DNA from 3 places in the Fictibacillus sp. 23RED33 genome. Region 3 is predicted to be linked to each of the others. Evidence: riboswitches for the same ligand, from Rfam matches in the RefSeq annotation. Region 3 holds a riboswitch; each other region holds the start of a gene.
What was found. A riboswitch is a leader RNA that binds a small molecule or an ion and turns the genes downstream of it on or off. The one in region 3 is predicted to bind thiamine pyrophosphate.
Positions count from the first base shown of each region.

Region 1: another riboswitch for thiamine pyrophosphate. It lies ahead of thiT (energy-coupled thiamine transporter ThiT); the one in region 3 lies ahead of thiD (bifunctional hydroxymethylpyrimidine kinase/phosphomethylpyrimidine kinase).
Region 2: another riboswitch for thiamine pyrophosphate. It lies ahead of tenA (thiaminase II); the one in region 3 lies ahead of thiD (bifunctional hydroxymethylpyrimidine kinase/phosphomethylpyrimidine kinase).

Region 1 covers NZ_JACZDX010000001.1:1,072,929-1,077,134, forward strand. The annotation lists gene rsgA (ribosome small subunit-dependent GTPase A) at 1-577, shown strand, start outside; gene rpe (ribulose-phosphate 3-epimerase) at 577-1,224, shown strand; TPP riboswitch at 1,246-1,352, shown strand; gene thiT (energy-coupled thiamine transporter ThiT) at 1,444-2,013, shown strand; gene IHV09_RS05645 (thiamine diphosphokinase) at 2,010-2,654, shown strand; gene spoVM (stage V sporulation protein SpoVM) at 2,759-2,839, shown strand; gene rpmB (50S ribosomal protein L28) at 3,327-3,515, opposite strand; gene IHV09_RS05660 (Asp23/Gls24 family envelope stress response protein) at 3,750-4,112, shown strand; gene IHV09_RS05665 (DAK2 domain-containing protein) at 4,128-4,206, shown strand, end outside.
Region 2 covers NZ_JACZDX010000001.1:1,363,029-1,367,234, forward strand. The annotation lists gene IHV09_RS07065 (glutamate synthase subunit beta) at 1-270, shown strand, start outside; gene IHV09_RS07070 (manganese-dependent inorganic pyrophosphatase) at 376-1,305, shown strand; TPP riboswitch at 1,440-1,547, shown strand; gene tenA (thiaminase II) at 1,633-2,337, shown strand; gene IHV09_RS07080 (ECF transporter S component) at 2,339-2,920, shown strand; gene IHV09_RS07085 (ABC transporter ATP-binding protein) at 2,934-4,206, shown strand, end outside.
Region 3 covers NZ_JACZDX010000001.1:690,480-694,685, forward strand. The annotation lists gene IHV09_RS03695 (DUF4349 domain-containing protein) at 149-1,060, shown strand; gene IHV09_RS03700 (IDEAL domain-containing protein) at 1,187-1,417, opposite strand; TPP riboswitch at 1,786-1,891, shown strand; gene thiD (bifunctional hydroxymethylpyrimidine kinase/phosphomethylpyrimidine kinase) at 1,975-2,799, shown strand; gene thiM (hydroxyethylthiazole kinase) at 2,786-3,688, shown strand; gene thiE (thiamine phosphate synthase) at 3,685-4,206, shown strand, end outside.

The DNA.
Region 1 (4,206 bases), 380 kb from region 3:
CGATATCTTACCTGTTATTTGTATCTCAAAAATGGATCTTATACAGAAACCTGAAGAGATCGAGGAAATCAACCATTATATAGAGGCTTACAAAACATTAGGTTATGAAGTCATTCCAACTTCGACAAAAACAGATGATAGTCTTGAAATGTTCTATCCACTTTTCAAAGATAAAGTTACCGTTTTTGCAGGGCAGTCTGGAGTTGGTAAATCTTCCCTTTTGAATGCGATCAATCCAGAGCTTATGCTTGAGACAAATGAGATTTCAAGCCATTTAGGCCGAGGGAAGCACACGACTCGTCATGTGGAACTCATTCTCTTTGGTAATGGCTTAGTTGCTGACACGCCTGGGTTTAGCTCGCTAGATTTCTTAAATATTGAAGCGGAAGACTTATCGATGTACTTCCCAGAAATGGACGAGCTTCGAGGCGATTGCAAATTTAGAGGGTGCTCACATACGTCTGAACCGAAATGTGCAGTTAAAAAAGGGGTAGAGGACGGAGTCGTTCCAAAGTTCCGCTACGACCATTACGTAAGTTTTTTACAAGAAATTAAAGATCAAAAACGGAGGTACTGATGATTAAAATAGCTCCATCTATTCTGTCGGCTGACTTCTCAAGGTTAGGCGATGATATAAAAGCTGTAGAAGAAGCGGGTGCGGATTATATTCATGTTGATGTGATGGATGGCCATTTCGTACCAAACATCACGATCGGACCACTGGTTGTTCAAGCGATCCGACCTGTTACAAAACTTCCGTTAGATGTACATCTCATGATTGAAAATCCAGATCGATACATTGAAGAATTTGCAAAAGCAGGTGCAGATATTATTTCTGTGCATGTTGAAGCATCACCTCATCTACATCGAACGGTTCAACTCATTAAACAACAAGGTGTAAAAGCGGGTGTGGTGATTAATCCAGCAACACCAGTCGATTCTATCAAACACATAATACAAGATGTTGACCTTGTGTTGTTAATGACTGTTAATCCTGGGTTTGGTGGACAAGCATTCATAGAGAGCGTAGTGCCCAAGATCAAAGAGGTGTCCGATCTCGTACAAACACAAGGATTGAACGTTGAGATTGAAGTTGATGGCGGTGTAAATCCAGAAACAGCTCGTCTTTGTGTGGAATCTGGTGCGAATGTATTAGTTGCTGGTTCTGCCATTTATGGGAAGAAAGATTTAAAGGATGCAATAAAAGCCATTCGTGGTGTATAATTGATTAAAGAAAATTAAATAAGCAACCACAGGGGGAGTCCTTTAAAGGGCTGAGAGGGGAGTGTTCTCCCGACCCTTTGAACCTGAAGCTGGATCATACCTGCGTAGGGATGTGGAGTCGTATGACTTTTTGAATGTATATCTAAAAAGCAACCGAGCTCACATGCCGGTTGCTTTTTTTGTTTTTCTGTTAGCATAGAAAATAGGGGGTTATCATGTATGAAAGCAAACAACATATCATTATTAACAGAAATCGCTATCATGTCAGCTTTATCATTGATTTTAGGCTTAATTAAATTTGCTGGTCCTTGGCCACAAGGTGGTTCTGTTTCGTTAGAGATGGTTCCAATCTTTTTAATGGCTTTTAGAAGAGGGCTAAAGGCAGGGGTGCTTACAGGCTTAGCTGTAGGACTGCTTCAGCTTCTTGTGAACCCTTACGTTATTCATCCAGCACAGATGATCTTAGACTATCCGTTAGCGTTCGCTCTAGCGGGCGTTGCGGGGGCATTTGCGCCGTCTATCACTCAAGGTGCCAGCAAGAGAACGTTCTTGATGGTTACAGGAATTTTCGTAGGTTGCTTGTTAAGAACGATCTCACATGTATTATCAGGAGTTATATTCTTTAGTGATCTAGCAGAAGAGATGAACATATGGCTCTATTCGTTCTTATACAACGGATCGTTCATGGTCGTTATTTTCGGGATTACTGCTCTAGTCGTTATACTACTAACAAACACAGCTCCTAAACTACTGCACGCTGCTCATAACGGTCGCCATCAAGCAGCATGAAGATAAGCATAGTTGCAGGAGGTCCGGAGCATTTGATTCCTGATTTGAAGCCATATGATCTATCAACGGATCATATTTGGATCGGTGTCGATAGAGGAACCCTCTTTTTATTGAGAAATGATATCTTTCCACAGTATGCATTTGGTGATTTTGATTCTGTTTCTGATGATGAGAGAAGAAGTATAATGAACTCTTCGATAAAAGTGAATCAATACCGATCAGAAAAAGATTCCACTGACATGGAGATCGCATTAGAGTGGGCGTTGAAACAGAATCCAGAACAAATTCTCATATTCGGTGCGACTGGTGGAAGGTTAGATCACGAACTGATGAACATCCAACTTTTATTTAAAAGTCGGAGTAATCTTGCAGATGTAAGGATTAAGGATACAAGGAATGAGATCTCACTTCATCTACCTGGATGTTATGAAATTGAGCAAGATCACAGATACTCATATATCTCATTTCTGGCTCAAAGTGAAGAAGTGACAGGTATCACCTTAGAGGGATTTAAATACCCGTTAGACCAAGCTAAACTTCAGGCTGGTTCATCGTTATGTGTTTCCAATGAGCTTGTAAATAAAAGTGGTACTTATTCTTTTGACTCCGGCATAATATTGATGGTAAAGAGCCGTGATTAAAAAATCACGGAATACAGGCCCCAAAGCACCTTTTTATAAAAAGGGGAATAAAGTATTTATTGTTTAGCTCTTATCATTTTTTATGGGCCTGGAGGAGGGGTAAGATGAAATTTTATACCATTAAACTTCCTAAATTCTTGGGAGGCTTCGTACGTGCCGTCTTAGGTTCTTTCAAAAAAGGATAACAAACAAAAAAAGCGCTTGTGCGCTTTTTTTGTTTGTTTTTTGAATATTTGGTTTCGTGTATAGTCGGTTTCTGTGAAAGTAGTTGATTTCCGCTCCAGGTTGCACGCTTTCCATGGGGCGAACGGTGAGCCTCCTGCCGCTTTGCGCCATTAGGAGTCTCCACCTGACCGCTTCAAGTTTGTCTCTCTGCTCCTGCGTCTACAAGTTTATGCTAACGAAGTGAACTTCCTCGTCGCATGCCTTGCGAGAAGCACCTCATGTTGCAGGCAGGCAACCTTACGCTCCAATCAACTTGCCTAAGATGAGAAAAAGAAAATACCCAAAAAGCAACAATCATTTAGAAAGAGTCTTTTAAAAGAGAATAATTTTAAGATTGGATGATTTACTGTCCAGTTTAAAGAAAATACTGTCCACTTGAATCTATTTTGGTCATCAAAGCGCTTTTTGGACAAAGAAAAAAACAGCAGCGGTTGCTGCTGTTTTTATTTATACACGTTCAACTTTGCCAGATTTAAGGGCACGAGCAGATACGTATACGCGTTTAGGCTTTCCGTCCACAAGAATACGAACCTTTTGGACGTTAGCTCCCCAGCTTTTCTTTGATTTGTTCATTGCGTGAGAACGCTTGTTACCAGTTTTAGGTCCTTTTCCAGTAATAAAACATTTACGAGCCATGTAGGTGAACCTCCTTTACAGCAAAAAAGCTTTGCATCAATTCAATCGTATGTTAAATACTAAATAATATTAGCATGACTTCAGTAGCAATGCAACATATTCGTAAAAGGTTTTCAAGTAAATTTCCTTGACAATACTATTTACATAGTGTGAAATGTAGTAGTCCTTTCAAAATAGGCTGATGTATAGTAAAATATTTGTTAGCCATTTAACAAATTAAAGGGGGATATAAGCATGTCCATTGAAATGAAAACAACCTATGGTCAAATTGATATTTCTAATGAAGTAATTGCCACTATAGCCGGTGGAGCAGCAATTGATTGTTACGGAATTGTTGGCATGGCATCAAGGAAGCAATTAAAGGATGGAATAACTGAACTTTTAGGACGTGAAAATTTCTCCCGAGGGATCGTTGTTCGACAAGAAGAGGATGAAGTACATATTGACATGTACATCATCGTTAGTTATGGAACAAAGATTTCTGAAGTGGCTCATAACGTTCAGAACAAAGTGAAATATACCCTGGATCAAATGCTTGGTTTGGCGGTTGACTCAGTCAATATCTACGTTCAGGGTGTCAGGGTGACAACCCCTTAGTTAGGAGGAAGTTTTGTGTCTTTAAAAGTATTAGATGGAAAAAAGTTTTCAAAAATGGTACTCGAGGGTGCTTCAAACTTAACACGGAATGCAG
Region 2 (4,206 bases), 670 kb from region 3:
GGATCTGAAAAAATCTGGCCAGCTGATCTTGTTTTCATCGCGATCGGTTTTGAGGGTACAGAACTGCCAGTCTTAAAAGAATTTGGTGTTGAAGTCAAACATAACAAAGTAGATGCTAAACATGGTGACTATAGAACAAATGTAGATGGAGTATTTGCAGCAGGTGATTCTAGACGTGGTCAAAGTTTAATCGTTTGGGCGATCCAAGAAGGACGTGATTGTGCACGTCAAGTGGATCTATCGTTGATGGGAAGTACGGTTTTGCCTTAATACTTTTTTCCATGCTACAATAAACTCCAAAAGCCAAAAGCTTTTTATCTATGATAAAATAGGGCTTAGGCTAAAACAATTCTTTTATTTATAAGGAGTAGACGCATGGAAAAAGTACTTATTTTTGGACACAAAAATCCAGATACTGACACGATTACATCAGCTCTCGTTTACGCTGACTTGAAAACTAAATTAGGACAAAACGTAGAAGCTATTCGCCTAGGTGAGATCAATGGTGAAACACAATATGCATTAGATTATTTTAAAGCTGAACTTCCGCGTTTAGTTGAACATGTCTCTGCTGAAGCAAACGCGGTAATCTTAGTTGACCATAATGAACGTCAACAAAGTGCAAATGACATTGACAAAGTAAGAGTATTAGAAGTTATTGACCATCATCGTATCGCGAATTTTGAAACAAGCGATCCTTTATACTATCGTGCTGAACCTGTTGGCTGTACAGCTACAATCTTAAACAAGATGTACAAAGAGAAAGGCGTTCAAGTTGAGAAGAACATTGCCGGACTTATGCTTTCTGCCATTATTTCTGACTCATTGTTGTTTAAATCACCTACTTGTACAGAAGAAGATGTTGCCGCAGCACGCGAGCTTGCTGAAATTGCTGGTGTAGATGCGGAAAAGTACGGTCTAGAAATGCTAAAAGCAGGTGCTGACTTAAGTGATAAATCTGTTGAAGAATTGATTTCACTTGATGCTAAAGAATTTAATATTGGTGAAAACAAAATTGAAGTTGCTCAAGTGAATACGGTTGATGCTAGCGATGTATTAAAGCATCAAGAAGACTTGGAATCAGCGATTACGAAAGTGATTGCAGACAAAGGTCTAGACCTGTTTATGTTTGTGGTAACAGATATTTTAACAAATGACTCGACAGCGTTAGCTCTTGGTAAGAGATCACAATCTGTTGAAGAAGCTTATAACGTTAAATTAGAAAACAACACAGCCATCCTTAAAGGTGTTGTTTCTCGTAAAAAACAAATCGTACCTGTTTTAACAGAAGCGATGAGCAAATAAATGAAGATTTTAAAGGGTAATGCCATACTACGGCTTTGCCCTTTTACTTTGTTATACAAAGGTCGTGTTTCTAAAAATAGTTGACAATCTAAAAGAGACTGCTATCATTTAAGACAGAAACCAACTATATAAAAACGAACCACTAGGGGTGCCTTTTATAAGGCTGAGATCAAAGTGCGACTTTGAGACTCTTAGAACCTGATCTGGATTATACCAGCGTAGGGAAGTGGTGTTGCGGAGTCTTTATTCCTGTTTTGAATTCTCCATATACAACCACTTTCTTAGCTGAGAGTGGTTTTTTTGTTGGATAAAACAAGGAGGATTCATATGAACACATTTACTGATATCTTGCGAGAAAGAGCGGCTTCTATTTGGGAAGCGAACCTTCAACATCCATTTGTGAAGGGAATTGCAGATGGTGACCTTTCTTTAGAACGGTTTAGGTACTATGTATTACAAGATTCGTATTATTTATCTCATTTTGCAAGAATACAAGCGATGGGGGCTGCAAGAGCTGAGGATTTGTATACGACTTCTAGAATGGCAGCACATGCACAAGGTACAAATGACGCGGAGTTAGGACTTCATGAGACATTTATGAAACAGCTTGGAGTGACAGAAGAAGAACTAGCTGATTTTGAACCTGCTCCCACTGCTTACCATTATACATCTCACCTTTACCGAGTTGCAGAGTCTGGAAGTTTGGGAGAAATTATCGCAGCCATTCTGCCTTGTTATTGGATCTATCAAGAGATTGGTGAAACATTCAAAGGGGCGACACCACAAGAACCCATCTATCAAGAGTGGATCGCTGCATATGGCGGTGAATGGTTCACAGAACTTGTACAAGAGCAGATTGATAGACTGAATCAATTGGCTGAAAAAGCAAGCGATGTAGAGAGAAATAAGATGATTCAACATTTCTTGATCAGTTGTCAGTATGAGTATTCCTTCTGGGAGATGGCTTATACATTGGAAAAATGGCCGATTCCATTCAGCCTGACCACGTCGACGATCGGGAGTGAAGGGTAGTATGCAAAAGGGGTTAAAGTTAACGGATATCCTTGTAACAATCGTAATCTCTATCGCATTTGGCATACTGTATAAGATTTGGGGACCTCTATATTATGCCGTAAAACCGTTTGGCCTTCACATCGATCAGTTGATATATGGGATGTGGTTCATGGCGGCGACCGTTGCATTCCTAATCATTCGAAAGCCTGGAGTTGCCTTATTGGCTGAAATTGCTGCTTCTTCAGGAGAATTTTTGATGGGATCTGAATTTGGACTTGAAGTGTTACTATACGGACTCATTCAAGGATTGTTTGCAGAATTTATCCTATTCGCATTTCGTTATAAACGATTTGATCTTTTCGTCATCTCACTTGCTGCACTAGGTTCATGTGCAGGATCTTTAATCATGGACTTTTACAAAGGATATATCGGTGATCTTTCAACATGGAATCTAACATTATTTATCGTATTTAGAATAATCGGTTCTATCTTGTTTACAGGATTGTTTGCCGTTTCTATCGCAAAAGCTTTAGAGGCTACAGGTGTGACGAATTTAGTACGATCTTCGTCAAAAAAGGATCATGAAGCGTTAGATCAATAACTGAGGTGGTTGGATGACAAGCGTAACTTCTGTGAGAAATCTGAGATTAAAGTTTCCGGACGAATCAAAATTGCTGTTTAGAGATATGAGTTTGTCTATTAATCGTGGTGAAAAAGTGCTTCTTCTTGGCACCTCTGGATGTGGCAAATCCACATTGTTGCAGGTTCTGTCTGGACTCGTACCACGAACAATTGATATTCCTATGAAATGTGATGAAATACAAATCCCTGATCAATGGGGATTTGTATTTCAAGATCCTGATACTCAGTTCTGTATGCCTTATGTTGATGAAGAATTAGCATTTGTTCTTGAGAACTTGGAAGTGCCTCGAGAAGAGATGTCTAGCAAGATTTGTTCTTTATTAAAAGAGGTTGGTCTTGAGCTTGAGAACATTCATACACCGATTCAACATCTATCTGGTGGAATGAAGCAACGATTAGCGATTGCATCTGTATTAGCACTGAAACCAGATGTAATATTTTTAGATGAACCAACTGCTTTTATTGATGAAAAGGGTACAGAACAAATTTGGGAAACGGTAAAAAGAATATGGAAAGATAAGACGTTGATCATTGTTGAACATAAAATTGAGAAAATCCTAGATTTTGCTGATCGTCTCATTGTATTTACTCCAGATGGAGAAATTCTAGCTGATGGAAACACTTCAATGGTCTTTACTCATTATAAGGAAAAGATCAAAGAGTTTGGAATTTGGTACCCTGGTGCATGGGATGATTATAAACGAGAACCAATCATGAATAACAAGAAAGAACTTTCAAACACCATGAAGTTACAGATTTTCAAAGGATATCGAAACAAAGAAGTTAAGATCGTGGTAGATCACTTAGTGATCCATTCAGGAGAATGGGTCACTATAATGGGTGAAAACGGAGCAGGAAAGAGTTCAATATTATTGGCTCTGATGCAGCTCATAAAAACATCTGGAGACTATTTTATCAATGATGTACCTATTCGAAAAACGAAAGACATCTCTGGACTTCTTTACCTCGTATTTCAGAACCCTGAATATCAATTTTTAACAAATTCAGTTCACGATGAAATAACCTATGGATTAAAAAACGACCAAGAAATTGAATCCGATGTAAAAGAGATACTCTCTTCTCTGGAGTTGACAAGCAAAAAGGAGCAACATCCTTATCAATTATCTGTTGGTCAGAAGAGACGTCTAAGTGTGGCCACTGCTTTTTTACAAAAGCCAAATATTTTACTTCTTGATGAACCAACTTTTGGTCAGGACTCTTTAAACACGTTTAAGATTTTGGAAA
Region 3 (4,206 bases):
AAATCGGTTTTTTTTCAAACTACAAATCATCAGACACTATTTTATCACAAAAATGTCTCAGAAAAAATCATTCAATAGGTTGGTTTTTTTGGGAACTGAAACCTTTTTCTTCTAAAAAGCGTCTAAGCGAAAAAGGGGGTATCACGATATGTGGAAAAAATGGAAATTGTGGGTATTTGTTGCTGTACTTCTGTTGAGTGCATGCAGCAGTGAGAGCAGTTCGAAAAGTGATAAAGCTATAGATCAAGATAGTGGTGGGAAACAGTCAGAAGCCAAGGTAGAGAGTTCATCAGAAGAGGGAAGTAGGAATGGTGAATCAGATAATGATAAAGCGGAACAGCAACTAAAAAACCAAAGGAAAGTAATTTATAACGCTGATCTCATGATCGCAGTGGATAAATTGCAAAGCTCGATGGAGACTGTTCGAGAAACGGCAGAGAAGACAGGCGGATATATGGTTGAGTCTACTACTAGTATAGGTGAAAAGAATGATGAATCTGGTGTGATGGTTGTTCGTGTGCCGATGAAAAGTTTTCGTGTGTTTTTAGATGATGTTCGAAGTTTAAGTAAAGGAACACCACACGAAAATGTTACTGGAGAAGACGTTACAGAAGAATATGTTGATCTGACTTCACGGTTGAAAGCAAAGCAACAAGTTAGGGAACGTCTTGAGGCTTTTATGAAGGACGCACAGAAGACAGAAGACTTATTAAAGATATCTGGTGACCTAGCTGCCGTACAAGAAGAGATAGAACAGGTAGAAGGGCGCTTAAACTTTTTGAAAAATCAAAGTGATTACTCAACGGTTACGATACAATTTGAAGTGAAAAATTTAAAAGCGCAAGAACTTCAAACAGAAGGGTTAAATACGTGGGCAAAAACGAAGGTGCTTTTTATGGATACGGTAAACTTTTTAATGTCTGCGATTTCATTAATTGTAGTGAGTATTTTAGGATTAGCACCGATTTGGCTGATTGTAATTATTGTGGTTTATGTATGGTGGCGGAGACGAAAAACAGAACAAAAGAAAAAGCCGGAATCACCGACAACTATGTCTTAAGAGATATGTGTTAACCTGTCAGTAACTGGGACGTCAGAAACACCCTCTGCAGCACGGATGATCCGTTTGCTGAAAGGGTGTTTTGGCTTTTACGGCACCTTTTAAGTGGTGTGCCGTTTTAAAGCACTAGCTGAGAAACGCTTTGTATTCTGCGCTTAATTTCATAAAACGTTCTTTATCTTTTGTATCCAAGGCAATGTCAATTTCTCTCTCATAATACGCTTTGTAATAATTGTGAAGGGCCTCATCTAATACCATTTGGGCAATAAGGCTGAAGGCAAATGGGTCTCTTTTTTGTTGTTTGTATTGCACCATCTCATTTTGGTTCTTGTTAAAAGAAGTGTTTTTGTCTTTCATCCTGTTTCCCTCCTTAAAATTATCTCCCTATCCAATTAACCTTTTATGTTTCTAGGTTTCTACTAGTATACTGAGCAAGATGCCTAATGACAACCATTTTATTTGAAAATTCTGAAAAAATTATACATTGTATCTAAAGTGCTATGTTTTCACCACCTTTTGGGAAAAATGTTAATGATTTGTCATTTTTATTTCTGTTCGCTGCTCTTTGTTACAATTGTTTAAATTCTATTTTTTTTATGTTGTAATAGTGTGTTAGTTATTATTTCCCCGTATTTAAAGATGGTTAAACTTTTTGAAACACGTAACCTAAAAATAATTGACATTGTTGTTTATGTATGAGTAGGATTGTGTTAACTCAATAATGTCATTTTCGCTAGGGGTGCTTATTTTAAGCTGAGAGAAGGTTGTGACCTTCGACCCTTTGAACCTGATCCAGTTCATACTGGCGTAGGGAAGCGGTGTGGATAACAGTTTCCTTTATGAAATGAAATTTTAAGCCACCCGCCAATCAGCGGGTGGCTTTTTTTGCATTAGGAATTAGGAGGTAGATGAATATGGGACAACTGATAAAGGTAAGTAAAGCACTTACGATTGCAGGATCAGATAGTGGCGGTGGTGCAGGTATTCAGGCTGATCTAAAGACGTTTCAAGAGTTAGAGGTGTATGGTATGTCGGTCCTTACGGCAGTCACTGCACAGAATACGACAGGCGTTCAAGGCGTATATCCAGTTTCTATAGAAGGTTTAGAAGCTCAGTTAGTGTCTATAGGCAGTGACTTGACGCCGGATGCGATAAAGACTGGAATGCTCTTTTCAGGTGAATATATTGAGAGAACAGCTTATATGATAACTAAATTCGGATGGGAAAACGTAGTGGTCGATCCAGTTATGATCGCAAAAGGTGGGGCTACATTGTTAGGAGAAGAAGCATTACATGCTATGAAAACATGTATGCTACCGCTAGCGAAGATCGTCACACCAAACATTCCTGAAGCTGAAGCATTAACAGGTATAACGATAAACAGCAGCGAGGCTAGAGAAGAAGCGGCAAGAGTTTTGTTTGATTCGGGTGCTGATCATGTTGTAGTAAAAGGCGGACACTTTGGAAACGGTGAATTTGTTTCGGATCTGGTATTTAATGGCATAGAGATGATTGAACTTGTAGAGAAGCGGATTCAAACGAAAAATACTCACGGAACGGGTTGTACGTTTTCAGCAGCATTGGCTGCAGAGCTTGCATACGGGAAAAAGGTCGATAGTGCGATCGTGCATGCTAAGAAATATATACAGACCGCAATTGAACATGGAATCGATGTTGGTTCAGGTCATGGACCGGTCAATCATTTTGCCTATAGGAGGATTGCACATGAACAATACTAGGATACAAGAATGGAAAACGTTTGTTTCACAGATTAGAGCAGAAAAGCCACTCATTCATCATATAACGAATAATGTCACCATGAACTTTCTGGCCAATGGAGTCCTCTCAGCAGGAGGGAGTCCAATGATGGTGCATGACGCATGTGAAGTTGAAGAAGCTGTAGGGGTTGCCGATGCGTTAGTCCTGAACATTGGAACAATAGATGAAGCTTCAGCAAAATCTATGATACTCGCACTTCGTAAAGCATTTTGCGCTGAGGTTCCAGTTGTCCTTGATCCAGTAGGAGTAGGTCTATCATCATTCAGGCAAGAGCTCATAAAGAAGTTATTATTTGAATATTCAGAATTGAAAGGGGTCAGACCCCGAACAATTCTGACAATTTGCGGAAATGCTGCGGAAATGCAGTTTCTGGCTGAAGGGGCTTGGGAAGGAAAAGGTGTGGATGGTGATTTGGCGACCTCTGAAGATGATCTGATCAAGCTTGCGGGTGCTGCGGCAAAGCAAACAGGCTGTCTTATCGCCATGACTGGAAGTAAGGATGTTATTTCAGATGGTGAAAAAGCTATCGTGCTTTCTCATGGTGATCCGATGCTTTCCTATGTCACAGGTACAGGATGCTTTGCTACCTCAATGGTAGCTCTATATCAAGCCAATCTGAAAAAAGAAGTCACAAAGGAGACAGTAAACATGCCAGTCTTAGAACGAACCGCATTAGCTATATTAATGCTTACTAAAGCGGCAGAAGAAGCTGTTAAAACTGCTCAAGGACCGGGAAGCTTTCAACAAAATCTTCTTGACCAGCTTTTTCAGTTAGAGACTACCCATGAAATATTTCATGAAACAATCCACTGGCAAGATCACATGTTGAAGGAAGGGGCAAATAGATGAGAACCAAAGCTAAAACACGTTTAGAACAAGATCTATCACTTTATTTTGTAGCTGGAACGATGAACTGCAGTTCACCAGAAGATTTTTATCGTATTCTCTTGCAAGCGATCGAAGGCGGGATTACTGCCTTTCAGTTCCGGGAAAAAGGTGTGAACTGTTTAAGTGGTCAAAATCAGTTAGAAATGGCAAAACGTGCAAAGGAAGTTTGTCAAGAACATGATGTTCTTTTTATCGTGAATGACGATCTAGACTTGATGAAGGCGGTTGATGCAGATGGCCTTCATGTTGGTCAGACAGATGGAAAGCTGGATATCATACGCCGTGAAACAGAAGGTAAACTATTAGGTGTTTCGGCACATACTCTAACTGAGGCAGCGGATGCTATCAAACATGGTGCGGATTATATCGGCGCAGGTCCGATCTATCAAACGTCCACAAAACCTGATGCGAAGATTCCGGTAGGAGTTGATTTAATCAGAGAACTTCGCAGCAACCAGATAAACGTCCCACTTGTTGGG